3 regions of the Billgrantia sp. C5P2 genome follow, and region 1 is predicted to be linked to each of the others. Evidence: predicted binding sites of a transcription regulator. Region 1 holds the regulator's gene; each other region holds the start of a gene.
The links. The regulator FNR, encoded in region 1, switches genes on or off when oxygen is low (the NO sensors DNR and NnrR bind a similar motif). The targets are predictions, from matches to a motif close to TTGATNTANATCAA.
Positions count from the first base shown of each region.

Region 1 (5,532 bases):
CTGCGTGAGGCACTACACATCGTCAAGGACTTCAAGCAGAGCCTGTCGCAGCGTTATCACCTCGAATATTCCTGAGGTCGAGAGCCGCGAGAGGCAGACAAGAACCAAGGAGGAACGGTATGTTTCGCGCTCTGCGCCGGGCCAACGACCGTCGGCGGCATGCCGGCGGCGAGTATGGCTGGTTATTCCGCCCCTACACCGGGGATGAGCTGGTGGCCATCGACTGCGAAACCACCGGTGTCGATACCCGTACCGCCGAGCCCGTATCCATCGGCGCGGTCAAGGTGCGCGGTGACAGGGTGTTGACCAGTGAATCGCTGGACCTGCGCCTGAAGCGCCCCGCCACGCTGACTGGCGATTCGATCCGCGTGCATGGCCTGCGTGGTATCGATCTGGATGACGGCATCAGCCTGGACGAGGCGCTGGTGACGCTGCTCGATTTCATCGGCAACCGGCCACTGCTGGGCTGGCGGCTCGACTTCGACCTGGCCATTCTCAATCGCCAGATTCGTCCGCGCTTCGGCTTCGACCTTCCCAACAGCGGCATCGATGTGGCGCAGCTGTACCACCGGCAGCAGCGTCGCAGTGTCATGGAACCCGAACCGCGCGCGCAGCGTTTCGAGGCGGTGGCGGAGGCCTTGGGTGTGCCGGTCATGGGGCGCAATACCGCCCTCGGCGACGCCGTGACCACGGCATTGATGTACCTGCGCGTGGAGCGGGCCGGGATGCAGGACCGCCGCGAGGCCTGACGCGGTGAATCGTCGCCGTGGCGTCGCCTCGGGGCAGAGGCAATGGTAGGATGGCCCCCGTCATCCACCATGCCTTGGCAGCCCGTGACCATGCAAGACGCCATGATTTTCGATCCCCTTGTTGCCGCCGGCCCCGATGCTTGCCAGGCGCCGGGCAATCAGAGCGAGGAGCCCTCGCCGCTGGACGCACTCGATGCCAGAGCCCGGCGTGAATTCAACAAGCTGCAGAAGCGCCTGCGCCGCCAGGTGGGCAACGCCATCATCGACTATGGGATGATCCACGAAGGCGACCGGGTCATGGTCTGCCTGTCGGGCGGCAAGGACAGCTACACCATGCTCGAGATCCTGCGCAACCTGCAGCGCAATGCGCCGGTGAACTTCTCGCTGGTGGCGGTCAATCTCGACCAGAAGCAGCCGGGTTACCCCGAGCATGTACTGCCCGAGTATCTCGATTCCGTTGGCGTCGAGTACTACATCCTCGAGCGCGATACCTATTCGGTGGTGAAGGAGAAGACGCCGGAGGGCAAGACCACCTGCGCGCTCTGCTCACGGCTGCGTCGCGGCTCCCTCTATGGCTTCGCCGAGGAGATCGGCGCGACCAAGGTGGCACTGGGGCACCATCGCGAGGACATCCTGGAGACACTGTTCCTCAATATGTTCTACGGTGGCTCTCTCAAGGCGATGCCTCCCAAGCTGCTCTCCGACGACGGCAAGAACATCGTCATCCGCCCCCTGGCCTACTGCCGCGAGGCGGATATCGCCGAATTCGCCCGGTTGATGGACTTCCCCATCATCCCCTGCAATCTGTGCGGTTCCCAGCCCAACCTGCAGCGCCAGGTGGTCAAGGAGATGCTGGCCGAGTGGGAGCGTAAGCACCCCGGGCGCATCGAATCCATGTTCAAGGCGGTGACCAACGTGGCGCCCTCTCAGTTGGCCGACCGCGAGCTGTTCGACTTCGAAGGGCTCGAGACCAAGCAGGCCCGGTTGCGCGAGCGCCGGATCGACGCGCTGGATCTATCGCGCAGCAACTGATCGGCCGGTTCGTCCTGCCCAAAGAGAGACCCGCCCGGCATTGCCGGGCGGGTCTCTTCGTTCGGGGCGGTTATGGGCTCAGTGTTCGTCCTGCGCCTGGGCCACCAGGGCTTCCAGATTGAGGATATTCACCTCGCGACCGGAGACCTCGACCAGCCCCTGCTGTTGGAAGCGCCCCAGAATACGGCTGACCGTTTCCACCGCCAGACCCAGGTAGTTGCCGATGTCGGCCCGCGACATGGAGAGGCGGAAGCTGTAGGGCGAATAGCCGCGGCGACGGAAGCGGTCCGAGAGGCTGGAGAAGAAGCTGGCCAGGCGCTGATCGGCGGTCTTGCGCGACAGCAGGCGCATCATCTTGCGGTCGTCGCGCAGTTCCTTGCTCATGCTGCGGTAGAGCTGACCGCGCAGCTCGGGTAATTGCTCGGAGAGTGAATCAAGCCGGTCGAAGGGGATCTCGCACACGGTGGTGGTTTCCAGCGCGATCACGCTGCCGGGATAGATCTGCTCGTCGATGCCGTCGAGGCCGACCAGCTCACTGGGCAAGTAGAAATTGGTGACCTGATCGTCACCCGAACCCTCGGTGGTAACCTGCTTGAGACTGCCGGAGCGCACGGCAAAAACGCTGCTGAAACCACTACCCTGGCGGAACAACGACTCGCCCTTCTTCAATGGAGAGCGGCGCTTGATGATCGCATCGAACTGCTCCATGTCCTCGAGTTCCAGAGCGAGCGGCAGGCACAGCGAACTCAAGCTGCAGTTCTGACAGCGGGTTTCATGCAGCAGTGAGCGCCGCTTGCCGAGCGCATTGGCCGCGTTGACCGGCATGCTCCACCTCCTTGATCATCGTCATGGAGGCATTATGGAACATTAATGAAGCAGGTGAAATGCCCCTTGCGACCTTTGGCCGCAATAAGATTAGGCCCGGCCGGCACACTCCGCGTATCTAGACGATACGCGAGAACTGGGTGTCGAGCCTTGGCGGCAGCCGGGCATCGAAGGCCATGGCGAGGTGCCGGATCAGCAACCTCCCGATCGGTGTGGCGACCACCCGATGGCCTTCCACGGTCACCAGCCCGTCACGCTGGGGGAGCTCCAGTCGGGACAGGGCCTCCGTCAGATAGCGAGGGGCATCGATGCCGAAGGTTTCACTCAGCTCGTCCAGATCCAGCGTCATGTCGCACATCAGGCGCTCGATGGCATGCCGCCTGACTCGGTCATCGAAGGTCAGCCGGATGCCCCTTGCCGTGGGCAGTTGGCTGCCGTCGAGGGCGGCCTCGTAGTCGGCAAGGCGGGTATGGTTCTGGGCGTAGACGTCATCGACGCAGGAGATGGCCGAGACGCCGAGCCCCACCAGGTCGCACTGGGCATGGCTCGAGTAGCCCTGGAAATTGCGCTGCAGGGTACCGTTGCGCTGGGCGATGGCCAGGCTGTCGCTGGTTCGGGCGAAGTGATCCATGCCGATGTGCACGTAGCCTGCCTCGGTCAGCATGGCGATGGTGGTGCGCAATATCGCCAGCTTCTCCTCGGGCCCGGGCAGGTCTTCGGCGCGAATACGGCGCTGGGCCGCGAAACGCTGGGGCATGTGGGCATAGTTGTAGACCGAAAGGCGCGCCGGCGCCATGGCGATGACCTGTTCCAGGGTGGCGGCAAAGCTGTCGCGGGTCTGGAGAGGCAGGCCGTAAATCAGGTCGAGGTTGAGCGAACGAAAACCGAGGCGGTCGGCCTCGTCGAGCAGCACCTCGGTAAGGATGCGGGGCTGGACCCGATTCACGGCGCGCTGCACCCTGGGGTCGAGATCCTGGACGCCGAGGCTCAGACGATTGAAGCCCAGTGCCTGCAGGTGGCGCAGGGTGAAGACGTCGGCCTCGCGCGGGTCGATCTCGATGGCATAGTCACGCTCACGGGCACTGGAAAGACCGAAGCGGGCATCGAGGCGGTCGATCAGGTCGCTCATCTGATCGAGGCTGAGAAAGGTCGGTGTACCCCCACCCCAGTGCAGTTGGGCCACCTCCCGCCGCGTATCCAGGTGGGGCTTGATCAGTACCATCTCGCGGTCGAGGCGCGACAGGTAGGGCTCCGCAACGCGGGTGGCCTTGGTCGCGATCTTGTGGCAGGCGCAGTAGTGGCAGCCCTTGCGACAGAAGGGAATGTGCACGTAGAGCGACAGTGGCCTGCCGCCGGCGTTGCTGCGAGCGAGGGCGTCCTGGTAGGCCAGCGCGTCGAAATCGTTACTGAACGAATTGGCGGTGGGGTAGGAGGTGTAGCGCGGTCCATGGGTATCGTAGCGCCGTAGCAGTGCCTCGTCCCAGGGGAAAGGATCGGCCATCTCTCGATGCACTGACATCGCGGGAACGGACATGATGGCACTCCGAAAGGCTAACATTGACACAATTTAGCGGGACGCTGGCCAAGGTGGATTGAGCTGCGTCAAACGAAGTGAAAGTCATGTGCCGGTCAGTTGCTCAATGACCCAACGCAGCATGCGGCAGCAGGGCAACCACCTGCCACAGAGCGAAGGCGATGATGGTGAGCGCGGCGATGGTGCGGGTCGCCGGGTGACGGATCAGCGCACCCAACTGGCGGGCGGCGAAGCCGGTGACCAGCAGCGCGGGCAGGGTGCCGAGCCCGAAAGCGCCCATCAGCGCCGCGCCACGCAGTGGATCCGCGGTGGCCAGGCTCCAGGCCAGCATCGAGTAGACCAGTCCGCAGGGCAGCCAGCCCCATACCGCGCCGAGGCCGATGGCCTGGGGAATCTTCACCACCGGCATCAGCCGCTTGCCGATGGGCTCCAGGTAGCGCCACAGGTGCCTCCCCACGGCTTCCACCCGCAGCAGGCCTTTCCACCAATTGGCGATGTAGAGCGCCATCAGGATCAGCATGACGGCCGCGAACAGCTGCAGCCCGATTCGCGCACTCGAAGACAGTGCCACCAGGGTGCCGAGCGAGGCCACCAGCGCTCCGGCGGCCATGTAGCTCGCGATACGACCGAGGTTGTAGCCGAGCAGCAGCCCGGAAAGCCTGGTGGGACTGCGCATGCTGGGTGGCACGGCGAAGGTCAGCGCGCTCATGATGCCGCCGCACATGCCGATGCAGTGCGCGCCGCCAAGCAGGCCGAAGACGAAGGCCGCCAGGAGTGGCGGCAGGCCGAGTCCAGTGGGGTCCATCAGCGCTCCGCCGAGCCGTCGTCGTCTGCGTCGGCCTGGTGGCGCTGGGTGGCCTGTCGCCGCTTATCGCGTTCCGCCGGCGTCAGGTCGTTCTCGTCCTCATCGAACAGGATACGATGGGCGGGGCCCTCGAGGTCCTCGAACTGGTCGTTCTTGACCGCCCAGAAGAAGGCCCACACGGCCAGGCCGAGCAGGATCAGCGAGAGCGGGATGAGCAGGTAGAGGATGGTCATGCATTCACCAGTTGTGCATCGGGACCCGGCGTCGGGCTGGGACGCAGGCGGAAGCGGTTGAGCCGCAGCGCATTGCCCACCACCACCAGCGAACTTCCCGACATGCCCAGTGCCGCAACCCAGGGCGGCACGATGCCGATGGCGGCCAACGGCAGTGCCGAAAGGTTGTAGCACACCGACCAGATCATGTTCTGGCGCATGATACGCCGTGTGGCACGGGCGATCTCGATCGCCTCGACGATACGCATCAGACGCGGGCTCAGCAACACCGCGTCTGCGCTGGTGCGGGCCAGGTCGGTGGCGCCGTTCATGGCAATCGACACGTCGGCGCCGGCAAGCACCGGTACGTCGTTG
Region 1 covers NZ_CM128542.1:3,579,471-3,585,002, reverse strand. The annotation lists gene ACRWQA_RS16540 (DUF294 nucleotidyltransferase-like domain-containing protein) at 1-75, shown strand, start outside; gene ACRWQA_RS16535 (3'-5' exonuclease) at 120-749, shown strand; gene ttcA (tRNA 2-thiocytidine(32) synthetase TtcA) at 840-1,781, shown strand; gene fnr (fumarate/nitrate reduction transcriptional regulator Fnr) at 1,860-2,606, opposite strand; gene hemN (oxygen-independent coproporphyrinogen III oxidase) at 2,725-4,140, opposite strand; gene ACRWQA_RS16515 (sulfite exporter TauE/SafE family protein) at 4,244-4,945, opposite strand; gene ccoS (cbb3-type cytochrome oxidase assembly protein CcoS) at 4,945-5,178, opposite strand; gene ACRWQA_RS16505 (heavy metal translocating P-type ATPase) at 5,175-5,532, opposite strand, start outside.

Region 2 (5,532 bases), 1.6 Mb from region 1:
TGCGGGTGCTGGCGGTGCTGTCCGACGAACCGCTGCCCGAACCCTTCGGCGACCTGCCCACCGCGGTGTCCCAGGGCTATGACGTGACCGGCTACAACTGGCGTGGCTTCTACACCGGAGGAGACGTCTCCGACGAGGACTACGCGGAGATGGTCGAGACCCTCGAGACGCTCTACCAGAGCGACGAGTGGCAGGAGACCGCCCAGCAGAACGGCTTGGTGCCGCTATGGCGTGGCGGCGACGAGTTCATCGACTACGTACACGAGACCATCGACGAGGTCGAGGCTGTCTCGCGCGAGATCGGTGTCATCGAGTGAGTGAACCTGGGCTGAACACGGATCAGGTCTCGGGCGCCGTCGCCGACCGTATCGCCGGCGTCGTGTTGCTGCTGATGGCGGTGGGGGCGTGGTGGTATTCGCACACCTTCCCGGCCGGCTTCGGCCAGGTCGTGGGGCCCGGGGCCTTTCCGCGGCTCGTCAGCGTGCCGATGGGCCTGTTCGCGGCCTATCTGGTGATACGCCCCGGGGTCAATCAGCGCTGGCCGCAGCGCGCCGCCCTGCTCAGGCAGGGGGCGGCGTTGCTGCTGCTCGGCATCTATGCGGGCTTCCTCAAGCCGCTGGGCTTCCTGCCCGCCAGTCTGGTCTGCGTGGTGCTGTTGATTCGTCTGTTCGGCGCGACCTGGAGGGCCTCGCTGGCCTGCGGCGCGCTGCTGACGGTCTCGCTCTATCTGCTGTTCGAATTCGCCCTGGGCATGCCGCTACCCAACATGCCGGGCCTCGACTGGTAAGGCGTCTCGATGGATATATTGGCTTTTCTCGCCCAGGGTTTCGCCGTGGCGCTCGAGCCCCAGCACCTGTTCCTGGCGCTGGTCGGCTGTGCCGTGGGCACGCTGATCGGAGCGCTGCCGGGGCTTGGCCCGGTCAACGGGGTGGCGCTGATGATCCCGTTGACCTTCAATTTCGGCCTGACGCCGACCGCTGCGCTGATCCTGCTGGTCAGCATCTACTACGGCTGCATGTACGGCGGGCGGATCAGCTCGATCCTGCTCAACATTCCGGGCGACGAGCCGGCGGTGATGACCACCCTCGACGGCTACCCCATGGCGCTCAAGGGGCGTGGCGGCGAGGCCTTGGGGCTCTCCGGCGTGGCCTCGTTCGTCGGTGCCACCGTGGCGACCATCGGGCTCACCCTGTTCGCCCCATTGCTGGTGGGGTTCGCAATCCGCTTCGGGCCGGCCGAGTACTTCGCCCTGTTCGTGCTGGCCTTCGCCACCATCGGTGGGGTGACCAGCGGCAGCCTGGTGAAGAGCTTTCTCGCGGCCTGCCTGGGCCTGTTGCTGGGCACCGTGGGCATCGACTCGGTGAGCAGCGTGCCACGCTACACCTTCGGCTGGTACGAACTCTATGACGGCATCGATTTCATCGTCGCCCTGGTCGGGTTGTTCGCGATCTCCGAGTGCCTGGTGTTTCTCGAGGACACCCGCGGCAGCAACAAGCCGACCCTCAAGGTGGGCTCGGCGATACCCGGCATTCGCAGCGCCTGGAAATGCGCACCGACCATCGGGCGCAGCTCGTTCATCGGTTTCGTCGCCGGCGTGCTGCCGGGTGCCGGCGCCGCGCTCGGCAGCTTTCTTTCCTATACCCTGGAGCGCCGCTGGCTGGGACGTCGCGGCACCTTCGGGCAGGGCGACCCGCGCGGCGTGGCGGCGCCCGAAGCGGGCAACAACGCAGCGGCCGGCGGTGCGCTGATCCCCATGCTGTCGCTGGGCATTCCCGGCAGCGGCACCACGGCCATTCTGCTGGCGCTGCTGTTGTCTATGAACATCACCCCCGGGCCGCTGTTGTTCTCGCAGCAGCCGGAAATGGTCTGGGGGCTGGTGGCGGCACTGTTCATCGGCAACGTGATGCTGCTGATCCTCAATATCCCGCTGGTGGGGCTGTTCGCCAAGGTGCTGCAGGCGCCCGGCTGGTTCCTGATGCCGATGGTGGTGATGGTGGCCTTCGTCGGCGTCTATTCGCTGAGCAACAGCGCCTTCGATCTCTACATGATGCTGGCCTTCGGCGTGCTCGGCTACGTGCTGCGCAAGCTGGAGATGCCCGCCGTGCCGGTGGTGCTGGGCCTGCTGCTGGGCGGGCAGATGGAGTACAACCTGCGCCGTGCCATGTCGATCTCCGGTGGTGACTGGAGCATCCTGTGGAACAGCGGCATCACCATCGGTATCTACGCCTTCGCCATCACCCTGATCGTGGCCGGGTTGGTCTATAGCGCGATGGTTCGACAGCGGACCTAATGCATAGGTGAAAAGCGCCTGCACTCGGCGGCTTGCTTGCGCAGCCTGGCTTCGATTGTCGCAGATCAAGTTTCCGCTCATGGCTCCCTCGGAAGCCGTAGGCTGGAAGCGGTTCCTGACGTGGATCAACTTAAACAAGTATCCAGAATGCTACTTTAAAGTCGTCCCCAAAAGTAATTCCTCCGTGAGGAAAAAGACGATGAAATTCACACGTAGCGTTCTTGCCCAGGCCATCGCCATACTTGCTGTTAGTGCGGTGCTGACCAATCCCGCTTTCGCCGCGCACGGCGAAGCACTCAGCCCAGCCAGCGTCACGCCCGACGTCACCTATACACTGCGTACCGCCGTAGCCGACGGCAAGCTGGTATTCATCGGTGACAAGGGCGACATCAAGGATGTGGTCAATCCCGACCTGCACGCTCCCGTCGGGGCGGTGGTTCAGATCAACCTGATCAACGGCGACGGTGCCATGCACGATATCGCGCTACCCGAGTTCGGCGTCGATTCCGACGACATAAGCGGTCAGGGTTCGGCTACCGCCGTGGCCTTCCGGGTCGACGAGGAGGGCAACTTCGAGTACCTGTGCAGCATACCCGGCCACAAGGCGGCCGGAATGGTAGGCAATTTCATTGTCGGCGATCCGGAGCCGGCAGATGAGATCGAAGCAGCCCCCGACCTGTCGATGGACCCGCATGAAGTCGGCGAGCCGGTAGGCGACCGCGGCCCGCAGGAGGTCACCGTCGATCTCGTGACTACCGAAGTGGAAGGCTACCTGGCCGACGGTTCCAGCTACCGCTACTGGACCTTCAACGACACCGTACCCGGCCCCTTCGTACGGGTTCGCGTGGGCGACACCGTCACCGTCAACATGAGCAACGCGGAGGACAGCGCCCATATCCACTCGGTCGATTTCCACGCCGTGACCGGCCCCGGTGGCGGGGCGGCGGTGACCCAGGCGGCACCGGGCCAGACCAAGAGCTTCAGTTTCCAGGCCCTCAATCCCGGACTCTACGTCTACCACTGCGCCACGCCGATGGTCGCCCAGCACATCTCCAACGGCATGTACGGCATGATTCTGGTCGAGCCGGAAGGCGGGCTTTCGCCGGTGGATCGCGAGTTCTACATCATGCAGGGCGAGCTCTACACCGCCCAGCGCCACGGTAGCCAGGGGTTGCAGGAGTTCTCCCTCGACAAGCTGCTCGACGAGCGCCCCGAGCACTTGATGTTCAACGGCAACATGGATGCGCTGACCCAGACGCACAAGATGGAGGCCGACGTGGGCGACAACGTGCGCATCTTCTTCGGCGTCGGCGGCCCCAATGCCACCTCCAGCTTCCACGTCATCGGCGAGATCTTCGACAAGGTCTACGACCAGGCCTCGCTGACCAGCCCGCCGCTGACCGACGTGCAGACCACGCTGGTACCCCCGGGTGGCGCCACCATGGTCGAGTTCGAGGTCGACTACCCCGGCAAGTACATCCTCGTCGACCATGCGCTATCCCGCCTGGAGAAGGGGCTGGCCGGGTTCCTCCACGTCAACGGCGAGGAGAACCCCGAGGTCTTCCATACCGAAGAGGCCCACGACCCCAACTCCGGCCACTGAGCCACGTCCTTCACGCCCCGCCCAACCGGCGGGGCGCTTGCCGTTGGCGTGACGCTTCGATGGCAACGATGTGACAGTTCCGCATCGTCTTACACCAAGTCTTTGTTTCCCAATCCACTGCAAGCCGCCTGCCCATCCTGGGTCGACCTCAGTGGCTAGGAAATGTCACCGAATCGTTATTGTCTAGACAACGTGCCTTAACCTGAGCCAGCGACACTGACGCCATCCGATACAGGAGGCGTCACATGTCCAGCGTCACGATTGCCGTGCAACGGCTCAGCAAGACCTTTGGTCAGACCCGCGTCCTCGAGAACGTCGGCTTCGACATCCATGCCGGCGAGATGGTGGCCCTGATCGGGCCGTCAGGCTCGGGCAAGTCGACGCTGCTGCGTCACCTGGTGGGGCTGACCACCGCCAACCGTAAAGCCGACAGCCGCATCCGTGTGATGGGTCGCGACATTCAGCGAAGCGGCCGCCTGCTGCGCGGTTCGCGCGCCCAGCGCTGTCGCTGCGGCTACATCTTCCAGCAGTTCAATCTCGTCGGCCGCCTCAGCGTGCAGACCAACGTGCTGATCGGCCGTCTCGGCTCGATGCCGCGCTGGCGGGCCCTGCTCGGGCGCTTCACCGACGAGGAGCGCGCCCAGGCTCGCCAGGCCCTGGCCCGTGTCGGCCTTGCCGAACTCGCCGACCAACGCGCCAACACCCTCTCCGGCGGCCAGATGCAGCGCGTGGCGATCGCCCGCGTGCTGATGCAGGACGCCGACGTGATTTTCGCCGATGAGCCCATTGCTTCCCTCGACCCGCGCAGTGCGCGCGAAGTCATGGACATCCTCAAGCGCATCAACCTCGAGGATGGCCGTACCGTGCTCGTCTCGCTGCATCAGGTCGATTACGCCCGCCGCTACTGCTCGCGGGCCATCGCCCTCAAGCAGGGGCGCCTCTACTACGACGGCCAGACCGAGGGCCTCACCGAGGCACGACTCCAGTCGCTCTACGAGAACGCCGGGTTTGACGAACCACGCCACTCGCCAGTTCCCGTTGCCGCCCGCGTCGCCTTGGGCGCCGCCAGCTGATCCATCGCCAACCGCCACCAAGAGGTTTCCACCATGAGCCGTAATCTTCGCCGTCTCACCCTGCCGCTGATCGCCGGCCTCGGCCTGCTCGGCAGCCAGCTCGCTACCGCCGAGGAAGAACTCGACACCCTGCGCTTCGGCATCATCTCCACCGAGGCCAGCCAGAACCAGGAGCCGCTGTGGCGCCCGTTCCTCGACGACATGGCCGAGAGCCTCGGCGTCGAGGTCGAGCCGTTCTTCGCCAACGACTACGCCGCGGTGATCCAGGCCATGCGCTTCGACAAGATCGACCTCGCCTGGTACGGCAACAAGTCGGCCATGGAGGCGGTGGACCGCGCGGGCGGCGAGATCTTCGCCCAGACCGTGCCCGAGAACGGCGAGCCGGGCTACTGGAGCCTGCTGATCGTGCACCAGGACAGCCCCCTGGAGAGCGTCGAGGACGTGCTGGCCAACGCCTCCGAGCTGACCTTCGGCAACGGCGACCCCAACTCGACCTCGGGCTTCCTGGTGCCGAGCTACTACGTCTTTGCCCAGAACGGCGTCGAGGCCACCGACATCTTCAAGCG
Region 2 covers NZ_CM128542.1:396,067-401,598, forward strand. The annotation lists gene ACRWQA_RS01790 (Bug family tripartite tricarboxylate transporter substrate binding protein) at 1-317, shown strand, start outside; gene ACRWQA_RS01795 (tripartite tricarboxylate transporter TctB family protein) at 314-787, shown strand; gene ACRWQA_RS01800 (tripartite tricarboxylate transporter permease) at 797-2,290, shown strand; gene nirK (copper-containing nitrite reductase) at 2,490-3,893, shown strand; gene phnC (phosphonate ABC transporter ATP-binding protein) at 4,139-4,966, shown strand; gene phnD (phosphonate ABC transporter substrate-binding protein) at 5,000-5,532, shown strand, end outside.
Region 2: a site for FNR is predicted at 2,406-2,419, ahead of nirK (copper-containing nitrite reductase). Genes of this name have one in related genera too.

Region 3 (5,532 bases), 2.0 Mb from region 1:
CCAGGCCGACGCGCCCGTCGTCGCGGCGGTCGCGAATGGTAGAGGCCAGCGTCTCGATCAGCAGGCGTCGATTGGGCAATTCGGTGAGCGGATCGTAGTAGGCCTGGCGATGGATGGTCTCCTCCGCCAGCTTGCGCTCGGTGAAGTCCTCGATGACCGCCACCCCCCCCACCACCTCGCCCGACTCGTTGCGCAGGGCACTGTAGAAGGCGCGCAAAGGCGTCTGCTTGCCGCTGACCACGGTACGGTAGGTGCCTTCGAAGTAGCCGGTACCGTTCTCCAGGGCATCGCGTATCGCACCGGTCACGCGCTCGTCGTTCAACTGCGTCAGCAGGTTCATGCCCAGCAAGCGCTGCCGGCTGGTGCCGAGGATGTCGAGGCACATCTCGTTGCAGTCGACCACCCGCCCCTCACGGTCGAAGTGCAGCACGCCCAGCGGCGTATGGCGGAAGATGGCGCGGTAACGTGCCTCGCTGACGCGCAGTTGCCGCTCGCGTGAAGAGACGATCAGGCGCAGGGCGATGTTGTCGGAAATGGTGCGATGCAGGCGACGATTGATGATGAGCACCAGCCCCAGAAACAGCACGATCATGGCAGCCAGCAGCAGAGCGAGGGAGGTGTTCTGCAGCAACAGCTGAGCCAGCAGCGGCAGCATGGTGGGCAGAACGAACAGCGGTGCCATCCACGCCACTGGGGAGAGCGTGGTGACCCCGCCGGCGGCAATACCCGTCAGCACGATCGCCAGCGCCGCCAACTGACCATGATGCTCCATGGTGAACATCGTCAGGCCGGCCACGCCCCACAGCCCCCCGGCGATGCCGGTGCCCCAGGCGAAGCGATACAGCCAGCGCCGCTGGCGACGCCGTTTTGCCGGTTGACGATGGTAGTACCAGGCCAGCCACAAACGCCCGCCCGACACGGCGACCAGCGCACCGAGCCAGCCCACCAGGTAGCCCTGCGGCATGATCGGCCACATCGCGCCTACCAGCAGACAAGCCGCCAGGACGCTGGCCAATATCGGCTGCCACAGCCGCTCGTAGAGCAGGCGTACCTGCTCGTGGGCCAGCTGACGGCGGCGGGAAACGTCCGTTGGCGGTGCCGCGTCGTGGTCGCTTTGCTCATCCTGAAGGGGGAAGGACATGCAGGGGTCCGAATCTGTTGTCGTTTCGCTGCTCTATCTTTACTCGATAGCGCACAGTTTGGCGAGGCAGCCTCTCAACGCAATTCGGTCACCATTGATTTCCCCCAGCGACTCGACGCAGCCTGCATGGCCTAGGGCCAGGCGTAAACGCCTCGGTTCAATGCATCGCGGATCGCCGAGATCACCTTGGCTCCCCTCAAGGTGGCTCCGCTATAGCCATCGATGTCATCCACAACCCGCTCCGGCTGGTAAAGCGCGAAGATTCGCGTGATCGGTTCACCTTCGAAGCGCTCGGCAATCTGACGGTATTGCAGCATGACCGGATACCGCTCGTCGCTCTCCTCGAGGGCCAGATAATCCACGCCCCGATAGGACAGATGACGATATTCCAGCGAATGTATCCGCCCCTCTCGCAGGTCGAAGGTAACGTTGACCTGAATGCTGCCCCGGTCGGTGAAGACCCCGCGATAATGGCCATCCAGCGGCAAGCCCAGCATGGCACGAGCCAGACGCTCGTCCTCGGCTGGTGGAAGGCTCGCCTGTGCGGTGCCGGTGTCGCTGCGGAAATCGGTTGCCACAGGCGCTGTCGCGCTTGTCTCGACCGGCTCGCCCTCTTCATCGACCAGGCGTCCGATCAGGTAACGCTCCAACCGCTCTTGGGCGCGGGGGCTATGGGGCACACCGGGACGCTTGTTGTCCCAGCCTTCGGAGGCCTCCCGGCCGCACCATTCAAGAATGACCTCTTCATCGGTGGGGTGGTCGGGTACATATCCGGTAATGTCGTAGACCCGGCCGTGGATGGCCTTCCAACAGCTGTCGGCACTGTCATGCTCGGCCAATTGTTCCAACGTTATCGGTTCGAGGTTTTCACCCCCGGTCGTGTCATGCTCGCTACTAGAGAGCGCGGATATCGAAACCAAGGTGGCGAGACTGGCCACGAAGGCAATGAAGGCGGAATAGGCGATCTTGTTCATAGGAAGTCGAAGACCTCGCTGTGAATACGTGAGGCGGGGACCCCTTGCCCGGCCAGCAGCCGTTGCAGGTGGGCAATCATGCCCGGTGGCCCGCAGAGATAGATTTCCCGCGCAACGAAATCGGGACAGTGTTCACGCAGAAAGGCCTCGGTAAGCGGCCCATGGTCACGGTAGTAGTGTTGCGTATAGGCGAACTCCTCGACCCGCTCGGCGATCTTGCAGAAGTCGTCATGGTAGTAGGCGCGATCCGGGCTATTGGCCAGGTAGAACAGATGGACGTGCCCCTCGAGGTCAGCTCCGGCGGCAAAACCGCGGGCGCCGCCGACGAAGGGAGTGATGCCGATGCCGCCGCCCAGCCAGAGCATGTCGCGTGCCGGAAAACGGCGTCCGAAGAATTCCCCATAGGGCCCTTCGATCAGTACCCGTGTCTCCGTCGTCACCGTCTGCAGGGCGTGGCTGGCATCGCCCAGATCCTTGATGCCGATACGCAGTCGAGTATCCGAAGGCGCCGAGGCGATAGTATAGGGATGCTCCTCGCCACGCCCGGCGGCAAGCCGCTCATCCAGTGGGGTGAGATAGACGAACTGTCCTACCTCGTGGCGAATACCATCTCCCTCGGGGCGCAGCACCAGTTCCACCACGCCGCGGGCCAGCGGAACCACGTCCTCGATCCGGTAGGGATGCCGCCGGTGCGGCGCCACTCCCTTGCGCCAGGCGATGGCTCCCAGCCCAGCGATACCGAGCAGCCACCACGGCCAGGCCTCCCCGGCCAGCAGCAGTGCGTGGCAAAGGCCAAGCAGCAACGCCATCGCCGAGACCAGGTGAAGGTGCTTCCAACGCTGATAATGGGGTTTGCCAAAGAAGCCGAAGGTGGGCGCCAGGAACACGACCAACGCCACCCAGGCCAGCCAGCCAAACCATATCGCCCCTTGGCTCAGCGGTGGGAACAGGGTGGCCACCGCAACGGCAAAGGATACCGGCACTGCCGCCAGCCCCAGCGCCAAAACGTGCACCATGACCATGATGAAAGCGGTGAAGCCGAGCCAGTGATGCAGGCGCCAGAGCCGGGTCAGGCCCCCGAAGGGCCGGTCGAAGCCGGGCACGCGCAGGCTCACCCCCGCCGCGAGCAGCATCAGGGTCAAACCGAGAATGCCGCTGGCTCGACCCAGCCAGTTCAGCCAAGCCTCCGCCACACTTCCGGGCAATCCCAGTCGTGGCAGCGCCACCGCCAGCGGCAGCATGACCAACGCGACCAGAAGGAGATCGCCACGGTGGCGCGGTAAGGGCATCGTCACTTTCCTCCAGGGAGGCCTCATATCTGATTGTTGCCGTTATCCTGTCTGGTGCAATGACACGCTCGGATCCGCCACCGCTGGCTTGATGCAGATCAGTTATCCGTAGCGCATTAAGGGTGCCGGCATGTCATGAAACCGCCTTTATTCGTTCATGCCGATGCAACATGGCGCTACCAAGATCGAGCTTCGTCGATCTCTATATCCCGCACGAGGCCACTCATGAAGCAGTCGTATACGCCCGGACACGTTGATCCGATCCTCGCCGCCGGCGACGAACCGGCGAGCAACGCATCGCGCAATGCATACTTCGGCGACGTCCTGGAGTCACGCATGAGCCGCCGCACGCTGCTGCGCGGCAGCCTGGCTGTCGCGGTAGCCAGCGCCATGGCGACCAGCCTGCCCTTCGGCCGCGCCCTGGCCGCCGGCTCTGTCGCCCCGGCCCCGAGCATCGGCTTCAAGGCGGTTCCGGTCAGCGCCGCCGACAGCGTGGTGGTGCCGGAAGGCTACCGGGTACAGACCTTCATTCCCTGGGGCACACCGATCAGCGGCAACATGCCGGCCTCTTCCCTGGAAGCTGGCGGCGAGGACCAGGCCCACCAGGTGGGCAGCCATCACGACGGCATGCACTTCTTCCCGATCGAGGGCAGTTCCCGCGACGGCCTGCTGGTGCTCAACCACGAATACGTCGAGCCGCGTTTCATGCATGCCGCCGCCCAGGGCCTGGCGCTCGATTCCGAGGGCTTCCCGCAGCACGAGGACGGCACCCGCGACGCCGACCAGGTGCTCAAGGAACTCAACGCCCACGGTGTCTCCATCGTGCGCATTCAAGAAGGCGACGACGCTCAGTGGCAAGTGGTCGTGGACGAACGCAACCGGCGCATCACCGGCCTGACCCCGATGCGCCTGGCCGGCCCCGTGGCCGGTACCGAGCACGTGGTAACGAAGTACAGCCCCGACGGCAGCATGACCCGCGGCACGCTGAACAACTGTAGCCATGGCGTCACGCCATGGAATACCTATCTCGCCGCCGAAGAGAACTGGTCGGGCTACTTCGCCAACGAGGATACCGAGATCGACCGGCGCCAGGCCCGCTTCGGCATCCAGACGCGCAGCGAGGGGCGCTATCAATGGCATCGTGCCGAAGGCGGCGCCGACGAGTTCGTACGCTTCGACGCCACCTCCCGCGGTGCCTCGCCCCGCGAGGACTATCGCAACGAGCCCCACACCTTCGGCTACATGACGGAGATCGACCCTTACGATCCCGAGAGCACGCCGGTCAAACGTACTCATTTGGGCCGCTTCGCCCATGAGGGCGTGATCTTCGCCCCCGCCGTGGAGGGCCAACCGGTGGTCTGCTACTCCGGTGATGACGCCCGCTTCGAGTACATCTACAAGTTCGTCTCGGCCCGCCCCTACCAGGCCGCCAGCGCCGACGGCTCGCTGCTCGACGAAGGCACGCTGTACGTAGCCAGGTTCAACGACGACGGCAGCGGCGAATGGCTGGCGCTGGCCCCGGGGGAGAACGGCCTGACGCCGGAGAATGGCTTCGCCGACCTGGCCGACATCCTGGTCAACACCCGCAGTGCCGCCGACCAGGTCGGGGCCACCAAGATGGACCGCCCCGAGTGGGGCGCCGTCGATCCCGCCACCGGCCAGGTCTACTTCACCCTGACCAACAACACCCGCCGCAACGAGGAGCAACTCGACGCGGCCAACCCTCGCGCCGAAAATCACTTCGGCCATATCATCCGCTGGCAGGAGGACGGTACCCATGCTGCGGAGCGCTTTCAGTGGGATATCTTCCTGCTGGCGGGCGACCAGGAGAGCGGCCGCGACATGAACGGCGAGCCCCTCGACCCGGACGCCATCCTGGCATCGCCGGATGGCCTATGGATCGATCCGGACCGCCGTGTGTGGATCCAGACCGATATCAGCGAGTCGGCGGTCAATACTGGCGTCTACGCACCGTTCGGCAACAACCAGATGCTCGTCGCCAATCCGGAAACCGGCGAGCTCAAGCGCTTCCTCACCGGGCCCGTGGGTCAGGAGATCACCGGTGTCGTCACCACACCGGACCAGCGCACCATGTTCGTCAACGTACAGCATCCCGGCGCCAACACCT
Region 3 covers NZ_CM128542.1:832,375-837,906, reverse strand. The annotation lists gene ACRWQA_RS03995 (putative bifunctional diguanylate cyclase/phosphodiesterase) at 1-1,141, opposite strand, end outside; gene ACRWQA_RS03990 (cytochrome b5 domain-containing protein) at 1,273-2,115, opposite strand; gene ACRWQA_RS03985 (ferredoxin reductase family protein) at 2,112-3,404, opposite strand; gene ACRWQA_RS03980 (PhoX family protein) at 3,630-5,532, shown strand, end outside.
Region 3: a site for FNR is predicted at 3,493-3,506, ahead of ACRWQA_RS03985 (ferredoxin reductase family protein). Genes of this name have one in related genera too.